2 regions of the Streptomyces sp. NBC_00820 genome follow, and region 1 is predicted to be linked to the other one. Evidence: predicted binding sites of a transcription regulator. Region 1 holds the regulator's gene; the other holds the start of a gene.
The links. Region 1 encodes HspR, which represses chaperone genes until heat shock. Its sites were predicted from a motif close to TTGAGNNNNNNNNNCTCAA; they were not measured.
Positions count from the first base shown of each region.

Region 1 (15,259 bases):
TACCAGCACACCGCGCGATACAGCCCTGAACGCCTCGCCTACGTGCACCAGTTCACCAACGGCAAGGCGGAATACCGCACCATCGACGAACTGGTCGAGCGTCTCATCATCTGCGACGAGAGCGTGGCGTTCATCCCGATAAGCGACGACCGCCAGGTAGCCCTGGAACTCCGTCACCCCGGCCTGGTCCGCTACCTGATCAAGGTCTTCGAGTTCATGTGGAACCGTGCGGTACCGCTGAGTGCGGGCGCCCCCTACGAGACGGCCCCCGACGGCATCACCGACATTCAGCACTCCATCGCCAAGCTCCTCGTCGAAGGCCACGTCGACGAGGCCATCGCCCGCCGCCTCGGCATGAACGTCCGCACCTGCCGCGCCCACATCGCCAAGCTCGCCCAGGCCCTGGGCAGCGGCAGCCGGGCTCAGCTCGGATTTCTCATAGCCCAGTCCGGAATCCTCAACCAGGAGCCCGGAACAGTGAGGGGAGCGAGCCATCCGTGACCGCAGGAGCGCACGACCACGGACCCGAGGAGCTGTGCGAGGCAGGAACGAGTCTGTACGAACGCGCCCTGCGTGCGGGATGTCTCACGCGGGCCGAGGCCGCGGCGACGCCCTGCCTGCTGCGGTTCGGGCTGCTGCAGCCGTCCGTCACGGACATGGACCGGCTGGAGCCCGTCGCCGCGGCCGTCGCCCTCCAGCGGCTGCTCCGCGCCTCCGCGGAGCGCATCGCCGACGAACGGCGGCGTGAGGCCCTCGTCGCCCAGAACTTCGGGCCCCTGCTGCAGGCGAAGGCCCGCCTCGCCGGGGTCCCCGATGTTTCGCCGGCGTTCAAGGTGCACAGCGGACTCGACCGGATCAACGAGGCCATCTCCCAGGTCATGGCGGACTCCTCCAAGGAATGCCTCGCGATACACACGCACCCCACCCACACCCGTATACCTCCGCGCCTGTTCGCCCTCGCGCTTGAGCGCGACCAGGCCCTGCTGGACCGCGGCGGCCGTGTCCGCAGCCTCTACCAGCACACCCTCCGCCACGCCCCCACCATCCACACCCGCTATGAACGCCTGCGCGGCGACGTGGAGGCCCGCACGCTGAACGAGGTCACCGAGCGGCTCCTCGTCTTCGACCGGACGGTGGCCTTCATACCGGCGAGCAAGGACCGCACCGTCGCCCTGGAGATCCGGCACCCGGCGCTGGTCGAGTTCCTGGTCACCGTCTTCGACCGCCTCTGGCACCTGGCCACCCCCATGTACCCCCAGGAGGTCCAGCCGCCCTCCCCGGAGGGCATGACCCCCCGCCAGCGCGCCATCGCCACCCTCCTCGTCGAGGGCCACACCGACACCGACATAGCCGAGCGCCTCGGCATGAACGTCCGCACCGCCCGCCTGCACATCGCCAAACTCGCCGCCGGTCTCGGCAGCCAGAGCCGCGCCCAACTCGGTTACCTCATCGGCCAGTCCGGAATCCTCGACCAGGAGGGGGAACACGAGTGAGTGCGGCTCTCCATGCCGAGCACGACCCCACGGACCTGTGCGCGGCGGGAACGGCTCTCTACGAGCGCTCCCTGCGGGAGGGAGGGATCAGCGCCGCGGAGGCCGAGGCGGCACCCTGCCTGCTGCGGTTCGGGCTTCTGGAACCCACCGTCACCGACCTGGACCGGCTGGAGCCCGTCGCCACGACCGTCGCCCTCCAACGGCTCTTCCACGCCTCCGCGGAACGCATCGCCGACGAACGCCGGCTCGAAACCCGGATCGCCGAGGCGTTCGAACCGCTCCTCGCGCTCGGGGGCCCGGACACCGAGCCGGCGGACGCGGTGGGCATCCGGCTGCTGAGCGGCCTCGACCGGATCAACGACGCCATCTCCGAGGCGATGGCGAACGTCTCGGGCGAGATCCTCACCATCCAGCCGCGCAACATCGGGGACTTGACCGTACGGGACGTCTCCATCCCCCGCGACCAGGCCCTGCTCGACCGGGGCGGCCGCATCCGCACCCTCTACCAGCACACACAGCGCCACGTCCCCACGATCGTGGCCCGCTACGAGCAGCTGCACGGCGACGTGGAGGCCCGCACGCTGGACCAGGTCACGGAGCGGCTCCTCCTCATCGACCGGCAAGTGGCGTTCATCCCCGCGAGCAAGGACCGGTCCGCCGCCCTGGAGATCCGCCAGCCGACCCTGCTCGACTTCCTCGCGATCGTCTTCGACCGGCTGTGGCACCTGGCCACCCCCATGCACCCCCAGGCCGCCCGGCGGCCGTCCGTGAGCGGCGTCACGGCCCGCCAACGCGCCATCGCCCACCTGCTGATCGAAGGTCACACCGACGGCGACATAGCCGATCGCCTCGGCATGAACGTCCGTACCGCCCGTCTGCACATCGCCAAGCTCGCCGCGACCCTGGGCAGCCAGAGCCGCGCCCAACTCGGCTACCTCATAGGGCGCTCGGGGATCCTTGACCGGGAAGCATGACGTCGGCGCGGACGTAAGGGGACGCGTCCAGGCCCACCTGGGCGATGCGGACGCCCAGTTGGGTACGGCTGGCCGCGCCGAGGGTGTCCGAGAGGCGGGCGATGTGGGCGCGGCAGGTGCGCACGCTGATGCCCAGCCGTTCGGCGATCACCGCGTCCTGGTGGCCCTCGGCGAGCAGCGCCGCGATGGAGCGCTCGCGGTGCGAGATGCCGTCGATGCCGGTGTCGGGCAGCGGGGCGGTCAGCGGGAGGGCGAGCCGCCACAGCCGCTCGAAGACGGTCACCAGGTACTCGACCAGGGCCGGATGGCGCAGCTCCAGGGCCATCGTGCGCTCGGCGTTGGCGGGGATGAAGGCGACCGTGCGGTCGAAGAGCATCAGCCGGTCGGTGACCTCGTCGAGGGTGCGGGCCTCCACCGCGTCACCCATCAGCTCGAAGTAGTTGAGCAACCCCTGCCCGTGCCGGGCGACATGCGTGTACAGGTCGCGCATGCGCACGCCCCGGCCCCGCAGCTCCAGCGCCCGGTGCAGGCCCTCGGTCAGCGCGTCCTCGCTCCGGATGCCGCCGGGCTGCACGGTGAGCACCTCGGTGGTGCACGCCTCGGTCGCCTCGTCGATCGCGGTCTGGATCCGGGACAGCCCGTCCAGCACCCGGATCGCCGTGCCCTCGGCCGGTGCCACCGCAGTCGGCGCCTGCTGCCCCAGACCGGCGTACCGCTCGAAGGCGGCGACAGCCGAACCCACGCGGCGCTGGCCCTCGATGACCTCGTCGTAGACCCCGCGCAGCAGACGGCTCATCACCTCCTGCGGGGAGGTGGGCACCAGCCAGTCCATGTCATCGGGATCGGGGTGGAGCAGGGCCAGCTCCAGCAGACAGGGCACCGGCTCGGCGTCCCTGCGCGGCACCCGCCCGCGGCGCACGGCCCGGGAGTACACGCGGTGCGCCGGCTCGCACAGCCGGTCGGCACCGTGGGGATGCGCCTGCGTCCCGTGCCCGGTCATCGCCCATTCCACCCCCGGCTCGCGGCCCATTCCGTGGCGCAACTATGCGCGGCCCCGACCGGGTCCGCAACACGGCTCCCCCGGGGCCACGGGCCGCGATCCACCGCTATGCCCGGATAACGACCGGCCTCCGCCCGCCACGATGCAACAAGCTGAGGGACGTCACGGGATGAGGTCACGGGATGAGGTCACGGGAGGGGTGACGGAAGGGGGCCGCTCATGAGCACGGCGCGGCGAACGGCCGACCGGCCACTCACCGCGCCCCGCGCGTCCGCTGACGCGCCGCGCCCATCGCCCGGTGCTACCGCAGACCGGCCGCCGTGCAGGCGGCCTTGTACCGGGCGGTGCAGATGTCACCGATCGAGTAGATGCCGTCCGCGACGACGGTCTCCTTGATGTTGCTCGCGGTGAGGGCGGTCACCTGGACGAGCTTGGCCGGGATCTGCTTGTCGGTGGGGCTGTCGACCCGGTCCTGGGTGAGGGCGTCGAACTGGATGTCCTTGCCCTGGATCTTGTTGACGGCCATCTGGGCGGCGGTCTCGGCCTCGTCCGGGTAGGACTTGTAGACGCTCATGTACTGCTCGTGGACGAGGATCCGCTGTACCGCGTCGAGTTCGGCGTCCTGGCCGGTGATCGGGGGCATCGTGGTGAGGCCCGCGGCCTTGAGGGCCTTGATGACACCGCCCGCCATGCCGTCGTTGGCGGCGTAGACACCGGCGATGTTGCCCTTGCCGATGAAGTTGATCGCCTCGGTCATGCTGGCCGTGGCGTTCTCCGGCTTCCAGTCCGTGGTGTCGTAGGACTTGGCGATCGTCACCTTGCCGTTCAGCTCGGAGAACGCGCCCTGCTTGAACTGCTTGGCGTTCGGGTCGGTGGGCGAGCCGTTCATCATGACGATCTTGTCGGAGGTGTCGGCCTTGGACCCCAGCGCCTCCAGCAGCGAGCGGCCCTGCACCTCGCCCACGAGTTCGTTGTCGAAGGAGATGTACGCGTCGATCGGGCCCTCGGCCAGCCGGTCGTAGGCGATGACCGGGATGCCCGCGTCCTTGGCCTTGCGCACCTCGCCCGCGATGGCGTGCGAGTCGACCGCGTCGACCAGGATGACGTCGACCCGCTCGTCGATCATCTGCTGCATCTGGCCGGCCTGCCGGGTCGCGTCCGCGTCGGCGTTGGCGTAGGCCACCTTGCCCTTCTTGTGGGTCAGTTCGGCGACCTTGCTCTTGATGATGGGGAAGTCGAACTTGTCGTAGCGGGTGTTCGCCTTCTCCGGCAGCAGGAGCCCCACGGTGAGCTCGTCACCCTTGGTCGGGCTCGCGCTGGCACCGCTGCCCGTCGCGTCCAGCACACCGCAGCCGGCGAGCGAGAGGATCATCGTGGACGCGGCCACGGACATGGCGATACGACGCATTCGAGGGCTCACTTCAGGTGCGATCCGGACGTGGGTGCTTCTTTACGACCCAGGTGTCTGAAAAGACAACGCGGAGTAGCCACTCGGCGTCAAGAAGTACTACTTAACGAGTCCGCAACAGCACGCTCGGGTGACTCTGTGAAGAGGGTGCGTAACCCCCTCCAAACGCTCTTTACGACCTCTCCATCCAAAAGAAGCTCACGAAGAGGCAAAGGACGGGGCAACCAATCCGCCTGCCCGGCGGTCGAGATCGGCGGCGGTGCGTGCCGCCTGAAGCGCTCGATCAGAGGAGCGAATGAACCCAGCCAGACACGTGACCGCCACGGCGGTCGCGCTCGCCACCGCCGGCGGCCTGCTGAACGCGGCCACCATCTCCGCTTCCGCCGCGACGAGTTGCGCCTCGCCGGTGTTCACTCGGACGTTCTACGCGAACACGGCCTTCTCCGGCAGCCCGAAGAAGACCGACTGCGACTCGGCGATCAGCGAGAACTGGGGCACGGGTGCCCCCGCCACCGGCCTGCCGAAGGACAACTTCGGCGTCCGCTGGAGCGTGACCCGCGACTTCGGCTCCGGCGGCCCCTTCTCCCTGCCGGTCGCCGCCCAGGACGGCATCCGCGTCTACCTCGACGGCGTCCGCAAGGCCGACCTCTGGAAGAACGTCTCGACGACGGTGAAGAAGACCGTCAACGTCACGATCCCCTCGGGCAAGCACACCCTGCGCGTCGACTACGCCAACTGGACCGGCGCCGCGAACGTCTCCTTCGCGTACCAGCCCCGGACCTCGGCCGACATCGACAAGGTCAAGCCCCTTGCCCCGACGGGTCCTTCGGTGTCGTACGACAGCGCCACCGGCAGGGCCAGGCTGACCTGGGCCAGGAACATGGAGATGGACCTCGCCGGCTACCGCGTCTACCGGCGCCTGAAGGGCACGTCGTTCGCCGCCGTGCCGCTCGCCACGACCACCTCGGCGTCCACCTCGTACACCGACGGCTCCCTGCCGAAGACGGGCGGGACGTACTACTACGAGGTCCGCGCCCACGACAGGGCCGGCAACGAGTCGACGGGGACGGCGGACCAGGCCGTGACCGCCGCCGACCTGGTCGCGCCCGCCGTGCCCGCCCTCGTGCGCGCGACCGGCGAGGTGACCCCGGGCGGGGGTACGGGCGGCCTGGAGGTCGGCTGGGGCAAGGCCGCGGACGCGGTGTCGTACCGCGTCTTCCGGGCGACGGGCACGAGCGGCGCGTACACCGCGCTCGGCACCACGGACCGGCTCTCGTACCTGGACACCACGGCCGCCAAGAACGTCACGTACTCCTACCGCGTCTCGGCCGTCGACGCGGCGGGCAACGAGTCCGCCCGTTCCGAACCCCTGACGGGCAGGATCTGGGACAACGACGCGCCGGCGCTCGTCACCGGGCTGAACGTCACCCCGACCGAGTACGGCTTCGCGCTGGAGTGGGACAGGAACCCGGCCACGGACCTGAAGTACTACACGGTCCACCGGGGCGAGCTGGTGGGCGACCCGGACGACCAGGTCTGCTACGCCGTCGGGACGTACTACGTCTCGCCCGAGGAGATCTCCTTCGCCTACACCGTGCTCCCGGACGGCGAGGAGACCTGCTTCTTCGTGGACGCCGTGGACGACGCGGGGAACTCCGCCATCGAGTGGAACGGCCCCACCGAGGCCGTGACCGCGACCGAGCTGGACATGACGCCGAGCGAGGCGACGCCCGAGGGCTCGCCGGTCCGGCTGTCGGCGACCGCCGAGGGTACGGGCGTCGCACTGTCCTGGAACAGCGTGGCCGATGCCACCGGCTACCAGGTCTACCGCTGGAACCCGGACACCGAGGCCTACGAGAAGCTGGCGGCCCCGACGGGGACCTCCTACCAGGACACCGGCGCCGCCAGGGGCACCACCCACTTCTACCGGGTGACCGCCCTGCGGGCCGACGGCACCGAGTCCGCGCCGGGTGCCGACTGGGCCTCCCTCGCGCCCTGAGCCTCCCGGGCTCGCCCTGAGCCTCCCCGAGCCTCCTGAGCACCGGGACACGCGAAAGGGGCCCGGAGGATGCTCCGGGCCCCTTGCGTGGCTTTGCTCAGTCCTTCTGCTGCCGCTTGGGCCGCCAGACGACCAGCGCGCTGGTCTGCTGGACCTCCTGGTACGGGACCAGGTCGCGGCGGTAGGAGGCGTGGACGGCGGCCTCGCGCTGCTGCATCGTGGCCGCCGCGCCGTCCAGGGCCGACTCCAGCTCCGCGACGCGGGACTGGAGCGCGGCGACCTGGTTCTCCAGTTCGATGATGCGCTTGATGCCCGCCAGGTTGATGCCCTCGTCCTGCGACAACTGCTGCACCTGGCGGAGCAGTTCGATGTCGCGGGCCGAGTAGCGCCGGCCCCGGCCGGCGGTGCGGTCGGGAGAGACCAGACCCAGCCGGTCGTACTGCCGCAGGGTCTGCGGGTGGAGACCGGAGAGCTGGGCCGCCACCGAGATGACGTAGACCGGGGTCTCCTCGGTCAGTTCGTACGGGTTGCGCCGACGACCGGGTGTGTCCATGGGCCTCTCAATCTCCCTTCGCGGCCTCGAACAGCTCCGCCCGCGGGTCCTCCTCCGCGGTCGCCTCGCGATACGCCTGCAACGCGTCACGAGCCTTCCCCGAGAGGTCCTTCGGGACACTCACCTCGACGGTGATCAGCAGATCACCGCGGCTGCCGTCCTTGCGGACCGCGCCCTTGCCCCGCGCCCGCATGGTGCGGCCGTTGGGCGTGCCCGGCGGCAGCTTCAGCGTGACGGCGGGACCGCCCAGGGTGGGCACCCGCACCTCGCCGCCGAGAGCCGCCTCGGGATACGTCACCGGCACGGTGACGGTGAGGTTGTCGCCCTTGCGCCCGAACACCGGGTGCTCGCCGACGTGCACGGTGACGTAGAGGTCACCCGCCGGTCCGCCCCGCTCGCCGGGGGCGCCCTTGCCGCGCAGCCGGATCCGCTGCCCGTCGGTGACGCCCGCCGGGATGCGGACCTGCATGGTCCGCGAGGACTTGGCGCGGCCGCTGCCGCTGCACTCCAGGCAGGGGTGCTCGGCGATCAGCCCGCGGCCCTTGCAGTCGGGGCACGGGTCGGTCAGCGAGAAGCCGCCGCCCGAGCCGCGGGCGACCTGCCCGGTGCCGACGCAGGTCGGGCACACACGCGGCGTGCCGTTCTTGTCGCCGGTGCCGGAACAGGCCTTGCAGGGCGCCTGCGAGGTCATCCGCAGCGGGACCGTCGCGCCTTCGATCGCCTCGGTGAAGCTGAGGGTGACCTCGGTGTCGACGTCCTGGCCGCGGCGCGGCTGGGTACGTGTCGTACCCCCCGCGCCGCCCCGGTTGAACAGGCCGCCGAAGACGTCACCGATGCCGCCGCCGAAACCGCCTCCGCTCTGCTGGGCATTGCCACCGAAGAGGTCGCCCAGGTCGAAGTTGAAGTTTCCGCCGCCCGCGCCCGGCCCGGGGCGGAAGCCGCCGTTGCCGAACAGGGCGCGAGCCTCGTCGTACTCCTTGCGCTTCTTGGCGTCACCGAGGACGTCGTTCGCCTCGGAGATCTCCTTGAAGCGCTCCTCGGCCTTGACGTTGCCCTTGTTGGCGTCCGGGTGGAACTCGCGGGCGAGCTTCCGGTACGCCTTCTTGATCTCGGCCTCGGTGGCGTCCTTGGGGACGCCGAGGACCTTGTAGAAGTCCTTCTCGATGAAGTCCTTGGTGCTCATCCCCGACGTCCCTCCTTCCTGTCCGCGGTGATTACGTCAGCCCTCCTCCGGGCCACCGTTCTCCTTTTCGTCGGCCTGCGCGGCCGCCGCGCTCTCCTCGCCCTCACCGGACTCGTCGCCCTTGACGGCCTGCGCGCCGGGCTGCGGCTCGGCGACGGCCACCCGCGCGGGGCGGATGGTGCGCTCACCGATGCGGTAACCGGGCTGCAGGATCGCGACGCACGTCGTCTCGGTGACGTCGGGCGCGTAGGAGTGCATCAGCGCCTCGTGGATCGTCGGGTCGAAGGGCTCGCCCTCCTTGCCGAACTGCTGCAGGCCCATCTTGGCCGCCACGGTCTCCAGCGACTCGGCCACCGACTTGAAGCCGCCGACCAGTTCGCCGTGTTCCCGCGCGCGGCCGATGTCGTCGAGCGTGGGCATGAGCTCGGTCAGGAGGTTCGCGATGGCGATCTCCTTGACCGCGATCCGGTCGCGCTCGACCCGTCGGCGGTAGTTCTGGTACTCGGCCTGGAGGCGCTGGAGGTCCGCCGTGCGCTCACCGAGCGCCGTACGCACCTGGTCCAGCTGGGCCACCAGGGCCGCGTCAGCTGTTCCGTCCCCGGCCGGGGCCGCTCCCTTGTCGGGAGCGGCCTTCGGCTCGGCGTCGTCGGGGGTCGCGCCGGAGGGGACGTCGGGCTTCTCCTCGAAGCCCGGGGTCTCCTCCGTCACGCGGCACCGTCCTTGCGCTCGTCGTCCACGATCTCGGCGTCGACGACGTCGTCGTCCTTGGCCTCACCGGCGTCGGCGGAGGCGCCGCCGGCGGCCTGGGCGCCCTGGGCGTCGGCGTACATGGCCTGGCCCAGCTTCTGCGAGACGGCGGCGACCTTCTCGGTGGCCGTACGGATCTCCGCGCTGTCCTCGCCCTTGAGCGTCTCCTTCAGCTCGGCGATCGCGGCCTCGACCTCGGTCTTGATCTCGCCCGGGACCTTGTCCTCGTTGTCCTTGAGGAACTTCTCGGTCTGGTAGACGAGCTGCTCGCCCTGGTTGCGGGTCTCGGCGGCCTCGCGGCGGCGGTGGTCCTCCTCCGCGTACTGCTCGGCCTCCTGGCGCATGCGGTCGACCTCGTCCTTCGGCAGCGAGGAGCCGCCGGTGACGGTCATCTTCTGCTCCTTGCCCGTGCCCAGGTCCTTGGCGGTCACGTGCATGATGCCGTTGGCGTCGATGTCGAAGGCGACCTCGATCTGCGGGACGCCACGCGGCGCCGGCGGCAGACCGGTCAGCTCGAACATGCCGAGCTTCTTGTTGTACGCCGCGATCTCGCGCTCGCCCTGGTAGACCTGGATCTGCACGGACGGCTGGTTGTCCTCGGCCGTCGTGAAGATCTCGGACCGCTTGGTCGGGATCGTGGTGTTGCGCTCGATGAGCTTGGTCATGATGCCGCCCTTGGTCTCGATACCGAGGGACAGCGGGGTGACGTCGAGGAGCAGGACGTCCTTGACCTCGCCCTTGAGGACACCGGCCTGCAGGGCGGCGCCGATGGCGACGACCTCGTCCGGGTTCACGCCCTTGTTGGCGTCCTTGCCGCCGGTCAGCTCCTTGACGAGCTCGGCCACGGCGGGCATACGGGTGGAGCCACCGACGAGGACGACGTGGTCGATCTCGCCGAGCTGGATGCCGGCGTCCTTGATGACGTTGTGGAACGGCGTCTTGCAGCGCTCCAGCAGGTCGGCGGTCAGCTGCTGGAACTGGGCGCGGGTGAGCTTCTCGTCCAGGTGCAGCGGGCCCTCGGCGGAGGCCGTGATGTAGGGCAGGTTGATCGAGGTCTCGGTGGACGAGGACAGCTCGATCTTGGCCTTCTCGGCGGCCTCACGGAGGCGCTGCAGGGCCATCTTGTCCTTGGCGAGGTCCACACCGTGGCCGGCCTTGAACTGCTGCACCAGGTAGTCGACGACACGCTGGTCCCAGTCGTCACCACCGAGGTGGTTGTCGCCGTTGGTGGCCTTCACCTCGACGACGCCGTCGCCGATCTCCAGGAGGGACACGTCGAAGGTGCCGCCACCGAGGTCGAAGACGAGGATGATCTGCTCGTCCTTGTCGAGGCCGTACGCCAGCGCGGCGGCGGTCGGCTCGTTGACGATGCGAAGGACGTTCAGACCCGCGATCTCGCCGGCCTCCTTCGTCGCCTGACGCTCGGAGTCGTTGAAGTAGGCCGGGACGGTGATGACCGCGTCGGTCACCTTCTCGCCCAGGTAGGCCTCGGCGTCCCGCTTCAGCTTCTGCAGAATGAACGCGGACATCTGCTGCGGGTTGAAGACCTTGCCGTCGAGCTCGATCTTCCAGTCCGTGCCCATGTGGCGCTTCACCGAGCGGATGGTCCGGTCCACGTTCGTGACCGCCTGGCGCTTGGCGACCTCGCCGACGAGCACCTCACCGTTCTTCGCGAAGGCGACGACGGACGGCGTGGTCCGGGCACCCTCGGCGTTGGTGATGACGGTGGGCTCGCCGCCTTCCAGAACGCTCACGACGGAGTTAGTCGTGCCCAGGTCGATGCCGACCGCACGTGCCATGGTTGATTCCTCCAGCTGACTTGAGTGGAACAGACTCAAGTGTGCACGAGTGGCCCCGCGTGGTCAACAGACATGAGTCATCGCGACTCAAGTCTTATCCGTTCCTTACACGCAACCGCCCGGTGACCTGCGTCGAAGCGGTTCCACGGTGCGCCTGGACAGGCCCCCGAAGGAGTACGGCCACGGCGGCCAGGCTCCCGCCCGCCACCCACAGCGCGGCCGACCCGCCGGTCCAGCCCGTGTGGACGAGCACCCCCACGAGCACCGCGGAGAAGGACCCGGCCCCCAGCAGCACCGCCGCGCCCGACGGGGTGAGGCCGAGCCGGCGCAGCCGGTGCGCGAGGTGGTCGGGCCCGCGCCGCAGCAGGGGCCGGCGCCCCGCCCGCCGCGCCAGGACTACGAGCAGGAAGTCCGCGACCGGGACGGCACCCAGACAGAACAGCACGCCCGCGGTCGGCACGAGCCGGTAGCCCGCGCGTGTGAAGACGGCGGACGAGGACAGCAGGAACCCGGTGAACAGCGCCCCGCAGGCCCCGAGTCCGACCCGCGCGGGATGCCAGTTGTGCATCAGGAAGCCGGTGAGGGCGGCGGCGAACACGCTGAGCAGCACGGCCAGGCCGTCCATCACCTCGACGGCGGCGCAGGCCGCCGCCCCGAACGCCGTGACCACTCCCACGGTCCCGGCGAGCCCGTCGGCGTGGTCGAGCCCCTGGAAGGCGACGGAGGCGAGGACGATCCACCCCACGGCCAGGATCCCGCCCCCGACGCCCGTCTCGCCGTACGGCACCACGCAGGCCGCCGCCACCGCCGTACCGGCGACGAGCACCCGCGCGCGCAGCCGCCACACGTCGGCGACCAGCCCCAGCGCGGCGACGCCGGCGCCGGCGGCGAGCAGCCGGCCGACGCCGTCCCCGAGCGGGGCGACGCCCGTCCACTGCCCCGCCCCCGCGACCAGGCAGGTCACGGACACGACGGCGAGTCCGCCGAGCAGCGGCAGGGGTCTCTGCCGCTGCCGGCGCCGGTCGACGACGCCCGCCCTGAGCGCGGGCACCCGCAGCAGCGCCGTGAGCACGGCGGCGAGGAGGAGAGCGGCGGCGGCCGCGGCGATCCCGTAGAGCACGGATCCAAGTTAGGCGCGAACGCGGCAATTCTGGATGAATAACACGATCTGATTGCCTGCCGGGTGTCCGGACGGGTGTCCGGCGGGCGGCGAACGGGCCGGCGGAGGCGTCCGCCAAGGCGGCGAAGGTGCCCCTCAGCGACCCAGATCACCCCGCGCCGTACTGCATCCCGACGGAGGATAGGGGTAGTCTCAGACGGACTGCATAAGTTACCGCTTAGTAATTTAGCTCAGCCCAAGTCAGCCAAGCTCGTCATCCAAAGGCCGCCTCAGGAGCCCCCATGCAACTCGCCGCGATCATCGTGTCGCTGGTCCTGACCGTGGTCGGCGTCGCGCTGCTAGCCCGTGCCGTCGGACAGTTCGTCCGGTACTTCAAACTGGGCCAGCCCGTACCCGCCGGCACCCGAACCGACAACCCCTACCAGCGCAGCGTGACGCTGGTACGGGAGTTCCTCGGCCACACCCGTATGAACCGGTGGGGCATCGTGGGCGTCGCCCACTGGTTCGTGGCCATCGGCTTCCTGACGCTGCCGCCGACCCTCGCCCAGGCCTTCGGCCAGCTCTTCCAGGCCGACTGGACACTGCCGCTCATCGGCGAATTCCTGCCGTTCGAGCTGTACATCGAGTTCATCGGCGTGATGACGACCCTGGGCATCCTCACGCTCATGGCCGTCCGGCTGCTGAGCCTGCCGTCGCGCCCGGGCCGCAAGTCCCGCTTCGCCGGCTCCAAGTCCGGCCAGGCGTACTTCGTCGAGTACGTCATCCTCACCATCGGCCTGGCGATCTACGCCCTGCGCGGCCTGGAAGGCGCCCTGCACCACGTGGACCACTACGAGGCCGCGTACTTCGCCTCGTACCCGCTGGTGCTCGCCTTCAAGGGCCTCGGCGTCCCCACGCTGCAGAACCTGGTGTACCTGACCGCGACGATCAAGATCGGGACGTCCTTCGTCTGGATGATCGTGGTCTCGCTCAACACCAACATGGGTGTGGCCTGGCACCGCTTCCTCGCGTTCCCGAACATCTGGTTCAAGCGCGAGGCCACCGGCGGGACCGCCCTCGGCGCGCTCCAGCCGATGACGTCCGGCGGCGAGCCGATCGACTTCACCGACCCCGGCGAGGACGACGTCTTCGGCGTCTCCCAGGTCGAGCAGTTCTCCTGGAAGGGCCTGCTGGACTTCTCCACCTGCACCGAGTGCGGCCGCTGCCAGTCGCAGTGCCCCGCCTGGAACACCGGCAAGCCGCTCTCCCCCAAGCTCCTCATCATGTCGCTGCGCGACCACGCGCACGCCAAGGCGCCCTACCTGCTCGCGGGCGGCGGCAAGAGCATGGAGGGCGAGGAGAAGGCGAGCGAGGAGCAGCTGGCCGGCGTGCCCGCCGCGGCCCTCGCCGAGGCCGAGCGCCCGCTCATCGGCACCGCCGAGGAGAACGGCGTCATCGACCCCGACGTCCTGTGGTCCTGCACCACCTGCGGCGCCTGCGTCGAGCAGTGCCCGGTCGACATCGAGCACATCGACCACATCGTCGACATGCGCCGCTACCAGGTGATGATCGAGAGCGCGTTCCCGTCCGAGGCGGGCACGATGCTCAAGAACCTGGAGAAGAAGGGCAACCCCTGGGGCCTGGCGAAGAAGCAGCGCCTGGAGTGGACCAAGGAGGTCGACTTCGAGGTCCCGGTCGTCGGCAAGGACATCGAGGACCTCTCCGAGGTCGAGTACCTCTACTGGGTCGGCTGCGCCGGCGCCCTGGAGGACCGCGCCAAGAAGACCACCAAGGCCTTCGCCGAGCTGCTCCACATCGCGGGCGTCAAGTTCGCGATCATGGGCGGCGACGAGAAGTGCACCGGTGACTCCGCCCGCCGCCTCGGCAACGAGCCCCTGTTCCAGGAGCTCGGCATGGAGAACGTCGCGTCGCTGAACATGGCGTTCGGCGAGGACGACGAGGACGAGAGCACCAAGAAGCCCAAGTCGGCGAAGAAGATCGTCGCCACCTGCCCGCACTGCCTCAACACGCTCGGCAACGAGTACCCGCAGCTCGGCGGCGACTACGAGGTCATCCACCACACCCAGCTGCTCCAGCACCTGGTCGACGAGGGCAAGCTGATCCCCGTCACCCCGGTCGAGGGCATCATCACCTACCACGACCCCTGCTACCTGGGCCGCCACAACAAGATCTACACGCCCCCGCGCGAGATCATCGGCAAGGTCCCGGGCCTCAGGAACGAGGAGATGCACCGCCACAAGGAGCGCGGCTTCTGCTGCGGCGCCGGCGGCGCCCGGATGTGGATGGAGGAGCGGATCGGCAAGCGCATCAACAACGAGCGCGTCGACGAAGCACTCTCCCTCAACCCGGACATCGTCTCCACCGCCTGCCCGTTCTGCCTCGTCATGCTGACCGACTCGGTCAACGGCAAGAAGAACGAGGGCAAGGCCAAGGAGTCCATCCAGGTCGTCGACGTCGCCCAGCTCCTGCTGGACTCCGTCAGGACCCCGGCCGACCCGGCCGAAGCGGAGGAGCCGGCGAGCGAGCCGGAGCCCGAGCCGGTGAAGTGACCCCCGGCCGCTGAAGAAGCCGACGGCGCCCCCCGACCCGCACGGGTCAGGGGGCGCCGTCGTCCGTCCGGGGCGCCTCGTCGTCCGTCAGGCGCTCTTGGGCTCCGCCTGCTGGACCACCTCGAAGGACCACAGCGTGGAGCCGGACGCGGCGGGCCTGGGCCGCTCCCCGCCCCCCTCGGTGCCCTGGTGCGCGGCCTTCATCGGCCCCTCCATCCATGCCTGGAACGACGCCTCGTCCCGCCAGCGGGTGTAGACGAGGTACTGGTCGGTGCCCTCGACCGGCCGCAGCAGCTCGAACCACTCGAACCCGTCCGAGTTCTCCACGGCGTGCGCGCGGTGCGCGAACCGCTGCTCCAGCACCTCCCGCTGCTCGGCGGGCACGGTCAGCACGTTGATCTTGACTACGCTCATGCCCCCATCCTGCCCCGCCC
Region 1 covers NZ_CP108882.1:4,396,110-4,411,368, reverse strand. Annotated here, with positions in the region: gene OIB37_RS19945 (helix-turn-helix transcriptional regulator) at 1-501, shown strand, start outside; gene OIB37_RS19940 (helix-turn-helix transcriptional regulator) at 498-1,493, shown strand; gene OIB37_RS19935 (helix-turn-helix transcriptional regulator) at 1,490-2,467, shown strand; gene OIB37_RS19930 (helix-turn-helix transcriptional regulator) at 2,430-3,467, opposite strand; gene OIB37_RS19925 (sugar ABC transporter substrate-binding protein) at 3,769-4,875, opposite strand; gene OIB37_RS19920 (PA14 domain-containing protein) at 5,171-6,874, shown strand; gene OIB37_RS19915 (heat shock protein transcriptional repressor HspR) at 6,972-7,427, opposite strand; gene dnaJ (molecular chaperone DnaJ) at 7,435-8,610, opposite strand; gene grpE (nucleotide exchange factor GrpE) at 8,647-9,318, opposite strand; gene dnaK (molecular chaperone DnaK) at 9,315-11,156, opposite strand; gene OIB37_RS19895 (MraY family glycosyltransferase) at 11,251-12,276, opposite strand; gene OIB37_RS19890 ((Fe-S)-binding protein) at 12,558-14,825, shown strand; gene OIB37_RS19885 (antibiotic biosynthesis monooxygenase family protein) at 14,913-15,239, opposite strand.

Region 2 (15,259 bases), 1.0 Mb from region 1:
GGACGCCCTCCCAGAAGAGGATGTCCGCGCGGCCGGAGGTGGTGAGGGTCGGCATGATGAACAGCTCGCCGACGCCGGGGACCAGGTTGCAGCGGACCGCGTCGAACTCCGGGTGCTCCGGGCGCGGGGCCAGGCCGTGCACGTAGGCGACCGCGAGGGCGCGCTGCGGCTCGCTGTACGGGGAGCGCTCGGGGTCGCGGGCGAACATGGACACCAGTTCGCCCTTGCCGGCCGCGACCAGGACGAGGTCGTAGGTGCGGGAGAAGTAGTCGAGGTCGGAGACGGCGGCGCCGTGGATGACCAGCTGGCCACCGCGCTGGGCGAAGGTCTCCATCCAGCCGGCCATCTTCACCCGCTGGTCGACGGACTGGGCGTACCCGTCCAGCTTGCCCACCCAGTCGATGACCCGCTGCGAGGGGCCCGGGTCGAAGGAGCCGGGGGCGGCGACCGAGACACCGAGGCCCTCGATCTTCGGGGCCTGGGACTCCCAGAAGTTCAGCTTGAGGTCGCGCTCGTGACCCAGGGCCGTGTCGAACATGCACTGCGTCGACATGACCCGGCCGGAACGGATCTCGTCCGCGGTCCGGTTCGACATCAGGGTGACCTCGTAGCCGTGCGACTGCAGGCCGAGAGCGAGCTGGAGTCCGGACTGACCGGCTCCGACGACGAGTATCTTCCGCATGCGGGTGGTGGCTCCTAAGTCCGGGACTACTCGGGGGTTTCGTCCAGCGCGTGGCCCACGAGGGCCAGGAGGGTCTCGATCACCGAGATCCGCCGGCGCGCGTCCATGATCATTACAGGGACGTGCGCGGGTATCGTCAGCGCCTCACGGACGTCGTCCGGTTCGAACCGGTCTGTCTTGTCGAAGTGGTTGACCGCGACGACGTACGGCAGGCCGCAGCTCTCGAAGTAGTCGAGCGCCGGGAAGCAGTCCTTCAGGCGGCGGGTGTCGGCCAGTACGACGGCACCGATCGCGCCGCGCACCAGGTCGTCCCACATGAACCAGAAGCGCTGCTGGCCCGGCGTGCCGAACAGGTAGAGCACCAGGTCGTCGTCGAGCGTGAGGCGGCCGAAGTCCATGGCCACCGTGGTGGTCAGCTTGTCCGGCGTGGCGGTGAGGTCGTCGGTCTCCTCGCTCGCCTGGGTCATCAGCGCCTCGGTCTGCAGAGGCGTGATCTCCGAGACGGACGTGACCAGCGTGGTCTTGCCCACGCCGAAGCCGCCCGCCACCACGATCTTCGTGGCGACGGGGGCCTGGCTGCGGTCCTGCTGCCAGGCCTTCAGGTCCTCGTCGGGCTCGGAGAAGCCACCGACGAGGGGGACGCCCCCGGCGGCGGAGGCGTCAGAGACGGCGGAGTCCACTCAGCACCCTTTCCAGCAGCGCGCGGTTCGGCCGGCCGGTGCCGTGACCGGTCCCGGTGCCGTACACACGGATCTTTCCCTGGTCCGCGAGATCGCTCAGGAGCACGCGGACCACGCCGAGCGGCATCTGCAGCAGCGCGGCGATCTCGGCCACCGTGCGCATACGGCGGCAGAGTTCGACGATGGCCAGCATCTCCGGCATGATCCGGGCGGACACCGGCGTACTCGTCAGCTCCTTGCGCTCCTCGGGGGCCTCGATGGCCGCGACGAACGTCTCGACGAGGAGGACGTGGCCGAAGCGGGTACGGCCGCCGGTGAGCGAGTAGGGGCGGACCCGGGCGGGTTTCTTGCGATCGCCGCCGCGCACCGGGAGCTGGTGCCTTTTGCCGGTGCCGCTCATCGGCCGCTCCCCGTCGAATCGGCTTCCAGTGATTTGCGCAGCTCGCTGCGGAGTTCGGGGGTCAGCACGTGGCCGGCGCGGCCCACGAAGAGGGCCATGTGGTAGGCCACCACGCTCATGTCGCACTCCGCGGAGCCGTGGACGCCGAGCAGCGAGCCGTCGCTGATCGACATCACGAAGAGGCTGCCCTCCTCCATCGCGACCATCGTGTGCTTGATCCCGCCGTACTCCATGAGCTTGGTGGCCCCGAGGGTGAGGCTGCCGATGCCGGAGACGATGGTGGCCAGGTCCGCCGAGGAGCCGCGGGGGCCCTTGGTCGGACGCGCCTGGCGTGTCTCCTCCGTGTGACTGGGGTCGGAGGACAGGAGCAGCAGGCCGTCGGAGGAGACGACTGCGACGGACTGGATGCCGGGTACTTCCTCGACCAGATTGGTCAGCAGCCATTGCAGGTTACGGGCGGCGCTGCTCAGGCCGTAGGTACTGGGCGCGGTCAACTGCTTGCCTCCTCGGCTGTGCCCCCCGTGGCTGGTTCGGTGGTTGCGGAGATCTCCGCCTCTACGTCGCGGTAGCCGGCGGTGGCCCCGCGGCTGAAGCCGCCGAGCCTGCGGCGCAGGGCTTCGGCGTCGACGGAGCGGGTCCGCTGGCGCGGTGCCTCGGCGGGGCTGGTGATCTTGGGGGTGCGTTTGGGAAGGCCCTTGCTGGTGATCGCCTCGGCTTCGCCTTCGGCGGCTTCGTGGCCGTCCGTACCACCCGAGCGGTTCTCGTCGTCGGGTGCGGACGGCCCCTGCGGGGCGGCCTCGCCGTCTGCGGCCCCGGGTTCGGGGGAGCGGGCGTGCCCCGGGGCCTCGTGGGTCATCGGTGCGGAGCCGGCCGTCCCGGTGCCCTCGACAGCCGTCGGCCCAGGGGCCTCCGGAGCGGTCGCGGGGTCCGGGAGCAGCAGCTCCATGGTGGTCTCGGCGAAAGTCTCCGCCGGTTCCTTCGGGCGGCTCGGCGTCTCCCCGGTGGCCCGGTCGGTCGCCTCCGCCCTGCTGTGGGTCTCGGGGGCCTCCGGCTCGGTGGCTTCGGGGCTTACGGGGCTGTCGTGGCTCTCGGAGCCTGCGGGGCTCTCGAAGATCGCGCCTGCGGGGCTCTCGAAGTTCGCGGGGCTTTCGGGGGCGGGCTCCGCCGCATCGTCCGCCGGTGCCTGCTGCCGTTCGGCCTTCTCCGCCTCGCGTACCGACCGCTCCGCCAGGGCCACCAGTGGATCGGTGCTCTTGGTGCGGGCGAGCAGGACGTTGGAGTTGGCCTCGGCGTCGGCGCCGGGGAGGCTGAAGGTCTGGACGACACCGGGGCGGCCGGCCGGGCCCGGCGTGGCGGGAGCCTCGGCGAGCAGGGAGCGCGGCAGCACGGCCACGGCCGCGATCCCGCCCTGCTTCTGCTCGCGCAGCTGCACGCGGGCGCCGTGCCGGTGGGCCAGTCGGGCCACGACGTACAGGCCGAGGCCGAGGCCGTCCGCGCCCTCCTGGTCGTACGGCGACTCGGGGTCGAACTCGGCGAGGCGGGTGTTGAGGCGCTCCAGGCGGTCGCCCGTCATGCCGATGCCCTCGTCCTGGACCGACAGCATGATCTCGCCGGACTCCAGCAGCCACCCGGAGACCTCGACGGACTGGTCGGGCGGGGAGAACGAGGTGGCGTTCTCCATGAGTTCGGCGAGGAGGTGGGAGAGGTCGTCGGCGGCGAAGCCCGCGATGTGCGCGTGCGGGGGCAGCGTGGTGATCCGGACCCGCTCGTAGCGCTCGATCTCGCTGACGGCCGCGCGGACCACGTCGACCAGCGGGACCGGGCCGTGGTGCTGCTGGACGTGCTCGGTGCCGGAGAGGACCAGGAGGTTCTCGCTGTGCCGGCGCATGACGGTGGCGAAGTGGTCCAGCTTGAAGAGGGTGCCGAGCCGCTCGGGGTCCTGCTCGCGCTCCTCCAGGCCCTCGATGACCGACAGCTGGCGCTCGACCAGGCCGAGCGTGCGCAGCGCCAGGTTGACGAAGGTGCCGCCGATGGTGGTGCGCAGCCGTTCCATCTGGGCTGCGGACTCGGCGAGTTCGGCGCGCAGTTCCTCGCGGGCGTCGGCCATCTTCTGCCGCTGGCCGACCAGGTGCTTGCGGTCGGCCTCCAGGGTGGCGACGCGGTCGTTCAGCGCACCGGCCCGCTCGTTCAGCGTGGCGTGCAGGGTGACGGCGTGCGCGTGCAGGGCGTTGACCGAGCGGACGACCTGCGCGAACTCGTCGTTGCGGCCGGTGAAGGCGATCGGCTCCTGGACCGCCAGGTCCTCGGCGCCGGCCAGCCGCGCCGAGCCGCGGCGCAGGACCGACAGCGGGCGGGTCAGGGTGCGGGCCATGGCGGTGGCGATGCCGACGGCGACCAGCATGAGGGCGCCGAGGACGGCGACGCGGATCTCCAGGGCGGTGACGTCCTCGTCCCGGAGCTGCGCGAGGTCCTTGGTGCGGTGGTCGTAGAGGGCCGACTCGGCGCCGCGCATCAGATCGACCCGGGCGGACAGGGCCGCGTCCAGCTTCCGGGCGCTGGTGGCCAGCTCGCTGTCGGCGAGCGTGGGCTGGTCGGTGAGGGCGGCGAGGTACTTGTCGGCGGAGTTGACCTCGACTCCGGTGACCGTGGAGTCGTAGGAGTCGACGGACGCCTTGGGCGCGGTCGCGCGGAAGTCGGCGAGGGCCGCGTCGGCGCGCAGCCGGGCCTGCTGGGCGGCGGCGGTGAGCGCGTCCCGCTTGGCGCGGTCCGCGTCGGTCGAGGTGCTGGTCGTGGTGGGCAGGCCGGTGGCCGGGTCGATCACCGTCCTGGTCGAGGACGGGATGTTCAGCGCGGCCAGCAGCAGGCCGCGGGCGGCGGCGGACTGCTGGACGGCGGTGTCCAGTTCGGCCAGCGAGTAGGTGCCGGAGCCGGCCCTCGGGGGCATCCGCTCGGCCAGCAGCTGGGCGAGCCGGTGCAGTTCGGTGATGGTCGCCGAGTACGCCTGGTGGGTCCGCAGCGCGTCCGTCTTGCCGGTGAGGGCGGCGCGCCGGACGGTGGCGATGCCGTCGAGGTCGGTCAGCAGCCGCGCCGGGGTGCCGGTGTCGGTGCGCAGGTCCTCTATCTGGCGGTCGACCCGCGCGCTGCGCTGCTCCGACGGCGCCTGCGCCTTGGGGCGTCCGGCGGCGAGATAGGCGGTGACCTCGTCGCGTTCGTCGGCGAGCGAGTGGGCGAGCGCGAGCGCGTCCTGGGTACGCCCGGCCAGTGTCACCAGTTCCTGGGAGTCGCTGACGTCCCCGGAGGCGGTGAGGAGCGCGGGTGCCCCGGCTCCGGCGATGGCTGCGGCCACCGCCGCCACGGCAATGATCAGACGGGTACGCACATGAGTGGGGCGGCCGGTTCCGACGGGGGTCTGTTCGGCAATCCCCTCGGGGGCCGTCTGCCTGCTTGTGCGCCGCGGCCGCTTCTTCTGCACCGGTGCTCGCATTCCTGAACTCGTCTACCCAAGGTCCCGGGCGGTGACCCGTCGTCTCGGTGTTAAGTGGTGCGAACACCCGGTTCGTACGGTTCCCGACCCTCCCAGCGCCGGTGGGCAGGGGTCGTGCATCACCTGACCGGCCACCCGAAGGAGTGAACATCGGACGGGAGTTGACGGGCAAGTTGCGCCGGCCGGTGCGACGGCCGTCCACGGCGGGCCGGTTGGACGCGCGCGGCAGCCTTTGGCAGTATTCGCCGCCACGCGTTCCCGGAGTATGCCAATTACCCCCAAAGCAGGCGTCTGACCTGCACGGTCGCATCAATTCCGCCACGCCCGGCGCTCTTTGGGGAAGCCTGTGAAGGGCTCGTGCAGACTGACCGGATGCGCACCGAACTCGTCACGGAACCCGGCGACCCGTCCCGCCCCAACGAGGACTTCGCCGGTGTCGGACTACCCGCCTCCGGTCAGGGAGGTTGTGCGATCTTGCTGGACGGAGTGACACCGCCCCGGGACGGCACGGGCTGCCTGCACACGGTCCCCTGGTTCACCTCCCGACTGGGCGGCGCCCTGACCGAACTGACCCTTTCGAGCCGAGATCTGACGCTGCCGGAGGTGCTTTCCCGGGCGATCGGCCGGACTTCCGAGGCCCACGCGAACACGTGTGACCTTTCTCACCCGCGCACCCCGCAGGCGACCGTCGTCCTGGCGCGCTGGTCGGCCGACACCCTGGATTACCTGGTCCTGTCGGACTCCGCGCTGCTCCTGCGCTCCCCCGCCGGCACGGTCACCCCGGTCCTGGACGACCGCCTCGGCCGGCTGCCCCGGTCCGCCCTCGCCACCGACGCCCTGGTCGACGCCACCCTGCGCAACAAGGAGGGCGGCTTCTTCACGGCCGCCGCCGACCCCTCGGTCGCCGGCCGCGCCGTCACCGGCACCGTGCCCCGCCACGAGGTCCGCGCCCTGACCGCGCTGACGGACGGCGCCACCCGCTGGACGGAGAAATTCCGCGAGGGCGACTGGACCGCCCTGTTCGACCTCGTCGCCAAGGAGGGCGCCCGCTCCCTGGTCGACCGGGTACGGGAGCTGGAGTCCGCGGACCTCCAGGAGCGGACGTTCCCGCGGCGCGGCAAGGCGCACGACGACGCGACGGTGCTGTACGTGGAGCTGTGAGCGCGCGGCCCGGTCAGCCGCGTCTCTCCGTGCCGCCGTGCAGCTGCGCTTCTCCGGCCCGCCGTTCAGCTGTGCTTCTCCGTGCCGCCGTTCAACCGGTTCAGCAGCCGGGCCAGTTCGGCGACCTCGCCGCGGTCCCAGTGGGAGAGCTGGCAGACGTAACGGGCGCGGCGTGCCTCGCGGACCTTGCCGACGCGACTGCGGCCCTCGTCGGTGAGGGTGACCAGCCAGGCGCGGCCGTCGGCCGGGTCGGGCGCGCGGGCGACGAGACCCAGCTCCTCCAGGGCGCGCAGCTGGCGGGACATGGTCGCCTTGCCGACGCCGATGTAGGCGGCGAGTTCGGTGGCGCGCTGGCCGCCGAGTTCGTCGAGGCGGATGAGCAGGCCGTACGCGGCGGACTCCAGGTCGGGATGGACCTCGCGGGCCATCTCGCCCTGGCTGGCCCGGGCGCGCCGCAGCAGCACGGTCAACTCACGTTCCAGCGCCAGGAACTCCTGGTCCGCGCCGCTCGGCGTCACCTCGTCGGTGACGCGATGCGCCTCGCTGTTTCCGTCCTCGTGCACGTCAGCACCCCTGCTCGGTTTCGCGGTCCTGAAAGTTTCCGTCAAACCCCGTCATTGCCGCAGCTCCGCCAGTATTTCGCAGGCGTAGACCAACGGCGGCATCCGGACCCTCTTCCCTCGCGGCCATCTACGTGCGTAGCTTCTTTACCGGACAAGGAATGGCATGCCCACGCCAGTGGGCCCAGTGGTCACCTCAGGATCCCCCCACCTCGTTCCTCGGAGGCACGTCATGCCCGTGCACAGACCTGGCTCCATCCGCCCCCGCGCCCTGGCCGCCCTCGTCACGGCCCTGCTCGCGGCGCTCTCCCTCGCCCTGCCCCTCACCACCGCCCAGGCCGCGACCACGCCCGCGCGCGGCTCCGCCTTCATGGGCATGGGCGTCGTCGCCCACGACGGCCGCGGCGGCTCCCCCGCCGCCACCGCCGCCGTCCAGACCGAGGGCGTCGACGTCTCGGGCCACCAGGGCAACGTCGACTGGGCCACGCTGTGGAACAGCGGCGTCCGCTGGGCCTACACCAAGGCCACGGAGGGCACGTACTACACGAACCCGTACTTCGCCCAGCAGTACAACGGCTCGTACAACGTCGGCATGATCCGCGGCGGCTACCACTTCGCCACCCCGGACACCACGAGCGGCGCGACCCAGGCCAACTACTTCGTCGACCACGGCGGCGGCTGGTCCCGCGACGGCAAGACGCTGCCCGGCGCGCTCGACATCGAGTGGAACCCGTACGGCGCCGCCTGCTACGGCCTGTCGACGGGCGCGATGGTCAACTGGATCGCCGACTTCCTCAACACCTACAAGGCGCGCACCGGCCGCGACGCCGTGATCTACACGGCCACCAGCTGGTGGACCCAGTGCACCGGCAACTACGGCGGCTTCGCGTCGAACAACCCGCTGTGGATCGCCCGCTACGCCGCGGACCCGGGGACGCTGCCTGCGGGCTGGGGCTTCTACACCATGTGGCAGTACACCTCCAGCGGCCCGACCGTGGGCGACCACGACAAGTTCAACGGTGCGCTGGACCGGGTGCAGGCACTGGCCCTCGGCTGACCTCAGCACCCTCCCGGCCGGGGGTACGGGGGTTGCCCCCGGACAAGCACGGCAACGGTGCGCTGGACCGGGTGCAGGCACTGGCCCTCGGCTGACCTCAGCACCCTCCCGGCCGGGGGTACGGGGGTTGCCCCCGGACAAGCACGGCAACGGTGCGCTGGACCGGGTGCAGGCACTGGCCCTCGGCTGACCTCAGCACCCTCCCGGCCGGGGGTACGCGCGCTCAGGGCGTGGTGAGGGCCCGGGTCCCTTCGGGGAGCCCGGGCCCTCACTCGTCCGGTCGGCGCGGCCGATGTCCGTCAGGGGACGCCGGCGTCACGCGGCGACCGGGACCTCCGGCGTCGCGCCGTGCGCTCCGTGTGCGGCGGGCGCGAGTGCCAGTTCCAGGACCTGGCGGACGTCGGTCACGGCGTGGACGTCGAGCGTGTCCAGCACCTCGGCCGGGACGTCGTCCAGGTCGGGCTCGTTGCGCTTGGGGATGATCACGGTGGTCACCCCGGCGCGGTGCGCGGCGAGGAGCTTCTGCTTCACGCCGCCGATGGGCAGCACCCGGCCGGTCAGCGAGACCTCGCCGGTCATCGCCACGTCCGTGCGGACCAGGCGCCCGGAGAGAAGGGACGCGAGAGCGGTGGTCATCGTGACGCCCGCGCTCGGACCGTCCTTGGGCACCGCGCCCGCCGGGAAGTGGATGTGCACGCCCCGGTCCTTCAGGTCGCCCACCGCGAGCTCCAGTTCGGCGCCGTGGCTGCGCAGGAAACTCAGCGCGATCTGCGCCGACTCCTTCATGACGTCGCCGAGCTGACCGGTCAGGGTCAGGCCCGCCGCGCCCGTCTCGGGGTCCGCGAGAGACGCCTCCACGTAGAGCACGTCACCACCGGCGCCGGTGACGGCGAGGCCGGTGGCCACGCCGGGGACGGCGGTCCGGCGCTCGGCCGGGTCCTGCGCGGACTCGGGCACGTGGTGCGGGCGCCCGATCAGGCCGCGCAGGTCCCCGTCCCGGACGGTGAACGGCAGCTCGCGCCGGCCGAGTTCGTGCTGGGCCGCGATCTTGCGCAGCAGCCGGGCGACGGCCCGCTCCAGGGTGCGTACGCCCGCCTCGCGGGTGTACTCGCCGGCGAGCTTGCGCAGCGCGCCCTCGTCGAGGGTGACCTCGTCCTTGTTCAGGCCGGCCCGCTCCAGCTGGCGCGGGAGCAGGTGGTCACGGGCGATGACGACCTTCTCGTCCTCGGTGTAGCCGTCCAGGCGGACGATCTCCATCCGGTCGGCCAGCGCCTCCGGGATGGCCTCCAGGACGTTGGCGGTGGCGAGGAAGACCACGTCGGACAGGTCCAGTTCGACCTCCAGGTAGTGGTCCCGGAAGGTGTGGTTCTGCGCCGGGTCCAGGACCTCCAGCAGGGCCGCGGCGGGGTCGCCGCGGAAGTCCGAGCCGACCTTGTCGATCTCGTCGAGCAGGACCACCGGGTTCATGGACCCGGCCTCCTTGACCGCCCGGACGATCCGGCCGGGCAGCGCGCCGACGTAGGTACGGCGGTGACCGCGGATCTCGGCCTCGTCGCGGACGCCGCCGAGGGCGACGCGGACGAACTCGCGCCCCATCGCGTGCGCGACGGACTCGCCGAGGCTGGTCTTGCCGACGCCGGGCGGCCCGACGAGCGCGAGCACCGCGCCGCCGCGCCGGCCGCCGATGACGCCGAGGCCGCGCTCGCCGCGCCGCTTGCGCACCGCCAGGTACTCGGTGATGCGTTCCTTCACGTCCTCGAGGCCCGCGTGCTCGGCGTCCAGGACCGCCTTGGCGCCCTGGATGTCGTAGGCGTCCTCGGTGCGCGTGTTCCACGGCATCTCCAGGACCGTGTCCAGCCAGGTGCGGATCCAGGACCCCTCGGGCGACTGGTCGCTGGAGCGCTCCAGCTTGTCGACCTCCTTGAGGGCGGCCTCGCGGACGTGTTCCGGCAGGTCGGCGGCCTCGACGCGGGCGCGGTAGTCGTCGGACTCCTCGACCGTGTCCTTGCCGTCCCCGTTCAGCTCGCGCAGCTCCTTGCGGACCGCTTCGAGCTGGCGGCGCAGCAGGAACTCGCGCTGCTGCCGGTCGACGCCCTCCTGGACGTCCTTGGCGATGGTCTCCGCCACGTCCTGCTCGGCGAGGTGGTCGCGCAGCTGCTGTGCGGCGAGCTTCAGGCGGGCCACCGGGTCGGCGGTCTCCAGCAGCTCGGTCTTCTGCTCGATGGTCAGGAAGGGTGAGTAGCCGGAGTTGTCGGCGAGGGCGGAGACGTCCTCGATGGCCTGGACGCGGTCCACGACCTGCCAGGCGCCGCGCTTCTTCAGCCAGGTGGTGGCGAGCGCCTTGTACTCCTTGACGAGTTCCGTGACCTGGCCGGGCAGGGGCTCGGGCACGCTCTCCTCGACGCGGGCGCCCTCGACCCACAGGGCGGCGCCCGGTCCCGTCGTACCGGCGCCGATCCGCACCCGGGCCCGGCCGCGGATCAGGGCACCCGGGTCGCCGTCGGCCAGCCGGCCGACCTGCTCGACGGTGCCCAGCACACCGGTCGTGGCGTACGTCCCGTCGACGCGCGGCACCAGCAGCACCCTGGGCTTGCCGGACTCCGCCTGTGCGGCGGCCTGCGCGGCCTCGACGGCGGCCCGCACCTCGGCATCGCTCAGGTCCAGCGGAACCACCATGCCGGGCAGGACGACCTCGTCGTCGAGCGGCAGCACGGGCAGGACGAGCGTGAACGCCGTGGCCTCATCAGCCATGATCTCCCCTTTGGCAGTCAACTTGAGCAATACCGACTCAATGCACGTGAGCCCGGGATTGTTCCCCGCACGGTGTTCGCTCTGGGCGATCAGCTGCCGGGCGGGTGGGACCGCACAGGTAGCGACGGAGGTGGCGACGGGTTGTCAGTGCCGGGTGACAGGCTGCGCCGCATCGACACGGACGACCGACTCGGACGGAGTGAAGCGTGGGCACCTGGGACATCGGCCCCTTCGACAACGACACCGCCGCGGACTGGTGCAACGACCTCGACGACGCCGCGCCGGACGAGCGCGCCGCAATGGTCCGGGCCGCCCTCCTGCGGGCGGTGGAGACGGACGGCTACCTCGACGCGCCCGAGGGCGAGGAGGCCTGCGCCGCGGCGGCACTGGTGGCCGCGCAGTGCCCGGACGGCGAGCCCGTCGACACCTCCTACGGCCCCGACGAGCCCCTTCCCGATCTCGCGGCACTGCGCCCCCTGGCCGTCGAGGCGCTGGACCGGATCGCGACCGGACCGTCCGAGCTGATGGAACTCTGGGAGGAGTCCGGTGACCGGCGGTGGCGGGCCGGAGTCGAGCGGCTGACGAGGACCCTGCTGCCGCCGCCGGCCGGGGAGCAGCTCACCTTCGCCTGACCGGCCGTCCCGCGCGGCCCGCACGTCCGCACCTCCGTATGCCCACGCCTCCGCATACCCACGCCTCCGCGCGTCCCACGAACGAGTGCAACCGGTGCCGTGGCCGCCCGGGAACGCGCACACCCTGCGTAATTCCGGTGACCGTGAAGCCGAGTTGGAGCAGGATGGCCGTATGACTGCCGTGTACGACTCCCCCGGCGCGCCCGTGGTCCTGGACCGGCGCGACGGCCCGTTCGGCGAGGTGGTGCTGCGCAGGCACGGCGCGCTGCTGCAGATCATCGCGAACGGCTGCTTCCTGATGGACACCTCCGACGGCCGCTCGGAGCGGCTGCTGGTCGACGCGGCTCGGGACGCGCTGGACGACCGCCCGGCGCCGGACGTGCTGATCGGCGGCCTGGGCGTGGGATTCTCCCTCGCACACGCTGCCGCCGACCCCCGCTGGGGGCGGATCGCGGTGGTGGAGCGGGAGCCCGCCGTCGTCGAATGGCACCGCACCGGACCGCTGTCCGAACTGTCCGCGGACGCGCTCGCCGACTCCCGGACCGAGATCATCGAGGGTGATCTGGTCTCTTACGTCAATGAGACATCGGACACGTTCGACGCGCTGTGTCTCGACATCGACAACGGTCCCGGATGGACGGTCACCGAGGACAACGGGGGCCTCTACGCGCCCTCCGGACTCGCGGCCTGCGCAAGGGTGTTGAGGCCGGGCGGAGTGCTGGCCGTATGGTCGGCCCAGCCCTCTCCGGAATTTGAAGGAACCTTGCGGAATGCCGGGTTCCGGCAGGTGCGTACCGAAGAGGTCCCCGTTGCCCGGGGCGTTCCGGACGCGGTGCACCTCGCCGTCCGACCTGGATAGCGACGGCACGGCGAGTCCCCGTAATGTGCTGCCGTGACGCCGATCATTCAAGCGTCAAACGCAGACATGGGATCACCCCACGGATTCCGGAAAGCAACAGGGGCGGGCGATGGAGCAGACACACACCTCCCAGAGCGGCGCGGCGACGGCCACCCAGGGCGCGCAGCGTCGGGTTCTGGTCGTCGAGGACGACCCCACGATCGTCGACGCCATCGCGGCCCGGCTCCGCGCTGAGGGATTTCTTGTGCAAACCGCGGGCGACGGTCCCTCCGCGGTCGACACGGCCGAGGCCTGGCAGCCTGACCTGCTGATCCTCGACATCATGCTGCCCGGCTTCGACGGCCTGGAGGTCTGCCGCCGCGTGCAGGCCCAGCGCCCGGTGCCGGTGATGATGCTCACCGCGCGTGACGACGAGACCGACATGCTGGTCGGGCTCGGGGTCGGCGCCGACGACTACATGACCAAGCCGTTCTCGATCCGGGAGCTGGCCGCGCGCGTGCACGTCCTGCTGCGCCGGGTGGAGCGGGCCGCGCTGGCCGCCGCCACTCCGCGCTCGGGCATCCTGCGCCTCGGCGAGCTGGAGATCGACCACGCGCAGCGCCGGGTGCGGGTCAAGGCGGAGGACGTGCACCTCACGCCCACCGAGTTCGACCTGCTGGTGTGCCTGGCGAACACCCCGCGCGCGGTGCTCTCCCGGGAGCAGCTGCTGGCCGAGGTGTGGGACTGGGCGGATGCCTCCGGCACCCGCACCGTCGACAGCCACATCAAGGCACTGCGCCGGAAGATCGGCGCCGAGCGGATCCGCACGGTGCACGGCGTCGGTTACGCCCTGGAGACCCCGACGCCATGAGCGACGGACGGGATGCCGCACGGAGGAGCCCCGGGGACGACCCCTGGGGCGGCGTACGCCCGTTCTCGATCAAGACCAAACTGGGTGCGCTGGTCGTCATCTCGGTGCTGATCACCACCGGTCTGTCCATGATCGCGGTGCACACCAAGACCGAGCTGCGCTTCATCACGGTCTTCTCGATGATCGCCACGCTGCTGATAACGCAGTTCGTGGCGCACTCGCTCACCGCGCCGCTGGACGAGATGACCGCGGTGGCCCGCTCGATCGCGCAGGGCGACTACACGCGCCGGGTGCGCGAGAACCGCCGCGACGAGCTGGGCGACCTGGCCGGGGCGATCAACGTCATGGCCGACGAGCTGGAGGCGCAGGACCTCCAGCGCAAGGAGCTGGTGGCCAACGTCTCGCACGAGCTGCGCACCCCCATCGCGGGGCTGCGCGCGGTGCTGGAGAACATCGTCGACGGGGTCACCGAGGCCGACCCCGAGACGATGCGGACGGCCCTGAAGCAGACGGAGCGGCTCGGCCGGCTGGTGGAGACGCTGCTGGACCTGTCCCGGCTCGACAACGGCGTCGTACCGCTGAAGACGCGCCGTTTCGAGGTGTGGCCGTACCTGTCGGGCGTGCTGAAGGAGGCCAACATGGTCGCCTCCGCGCGCGCGGGCATGGCCTCCGGCTCGGGCAGTCACACGCGGACGGACGTGCATCTGCACCTCGACGTCTCCCCGCCGGAGCTGGCCGCGCACGCGGACCCCGAGCGCATCCACCAGGTCGTGGCCAACCTCATCGACAACGCGGTCAAGCACAGCCCGCCGTACGGCCGGGTGACGCTGAAGGCACGGCGCGGGGCGCTGCCGGAGTCGCTGGAGCTGGAGGTCCTGGACGAGGGTCCGGGCATTCCCAGGTCGGAGTGGCACCGGGTGTTCGAGCGGTTCAACCGGGGTTCGGTGACCCGGCCGCACGGTCCGGGCAGCGACGGCGGTACGGGCCTGGGCCTGGCGATCGCCCGGTGGGCGGTGGATCTGCACGGCGGCCGGATCGGTGTGGCCGAATCCGAGCGGGGCTGCCGCATCATCGTCACCCTCCCGGGACCTTCCTCAACGCCAAGTTGACGTAAAGTTCGAACCGGAAGACCAAGATCCACGAGCGTTCGCGCAGCCGGACACGTGTGATCAGGGACGGCCCCGCGCCACGCTCCGAGCGACCGCGCGCCGGGCCCCCGTCGGCGCACCCTTCTTCGCACTGTCACCAGCGGAACCACGCTTGTTTCCCGCCATATCGCGCCCCGAAACACGCTTCCCGATGTGACTTACGCGACGATGAACCAGCCCGACCTGACCTTCGCGGTCTTGGAGGCGTAGCCTTTATTCCCGCTGTCCATCACCTTGTGAAGCGGAAGAGGGCGGTTGCCGCCGTGTCGCCACAGTCCCCCAGTAACTCGAGCATCTCTACCGACGACCAAGCCGGGAAGAATCCCGCCGCCGCGTTCGGTGCCAACGAGTGGCTCGTCGATGAGATCTATCAGCAGTACCTCCAGGACCCGAACTCCGTAGACCGTGCCTGGTGGGACTTCTTCGCCGACTACAAGCCGGGCGCGCCTGCCGCGTCGGCTCCGGCGGGTACTGCGGCCGCGGGGGCCGCAGAGACCACCACCCCGGCTCCGCAGGCCCCGGCCGCGCCCGCGCCGGCCCCGGTCGCACCGAAGCCCGTCGCGGCTCCTGCCCCGGCCGCCCCCGCGGCCCCGGCCGTCGCCGCCCCGGTCCGGCCGGCGACGCCCGCGCAGGCGCCCGCCCAGCCGAAGGCGAAGGCCGCCCCCGCGGCGCCCGCCACCGCGGCCACCACGTCCCTCGAGGGACCGGAGCTGGTCACGCTGCGTGGCCCCGCCGCCGCGGTCGTCAAGAACATGAACGCCTCGCTGGAGCTGCCGACCGCCACCTCGGTCCGCGCGGTCCCGGTGAAGCTGCTGTTCGACAACCGCATCGTCATCAACAACCACCTGAAGCGCGCCCGGGGCGGGAAGATCTCCTTCACGCACCTGATCGGCTTCGCGATGGTGCAGGCCATCAAGGCCATGCCGGCGATGAACTGGTCGTTCGGCGAGAAGGACGGCAAGCCGACCCTCGTCAAGCCGCCGCACGTCAACCTC
Region 2 covers NZ_CP108882.1:5,431,226-5,446,484, reverse strand. Annotated here, with positions in the region: gene OIB37_RS24735 (styrene monooxygenase/indole monooxygenase family protein) at 1-682, opposite strand, end outside; gene OIB37_RS24730 (GTP-binding protein) at 709-1,362, opposite strand; gene OIB37_RS24725 (DUF742 domain-containing protein) at 1,343-1,762, opposite strand; gene OIB37_RS24720 (roadblock/LC7 domain-containing protein) at 1,759-2,256, opposite strand; gene OIB37_RS24715 (sensor histidine kinase) at 2,253-5,246, opposite strand; gene OIB37_RS24710 (protein phosphatase 2C domain-containing protein) at 5,619-6,407, shown strand; gene OIB37_RS24705 (MarR family winged helix-turn-helix transcriptional regulator) at 6,473-6,970, opposite strand; gene OIB37_RS24700 (lysozyme) at 7,200-8,024, shown strand; gene lon (endopeptidase La) at 8,340-10,775, opposite strand; gene OIB37_RS24690 (DUF4259 domain-containing protein) at 10,982-11,407, shown strand; gene OIB37_RS24685 (spermidine synthase) at 11,580-12,266, shown strand; gene OIB37_RS24680 (response regulator transcription factor) at 12,376-13,116, shown strand; gene OIB37_RS24675 (sensor histidine kinase) at 13,113-14,225, shown strand; gene OIB37_RS24670 (multifunctional oxoglutarate decarboxylase/oxoglutarate dehydrogenase thiamine pyrophosphate-binding subunit/dihydrolipoyllysine-residue succinyltransferase subunit) at 14,528-15,259, shown strand, end outside.
Region 2: lon (endopeptidase La) is a predicted target of HspR. The motif match lies at 10,798-10,816, and genes of this name have one in related genera.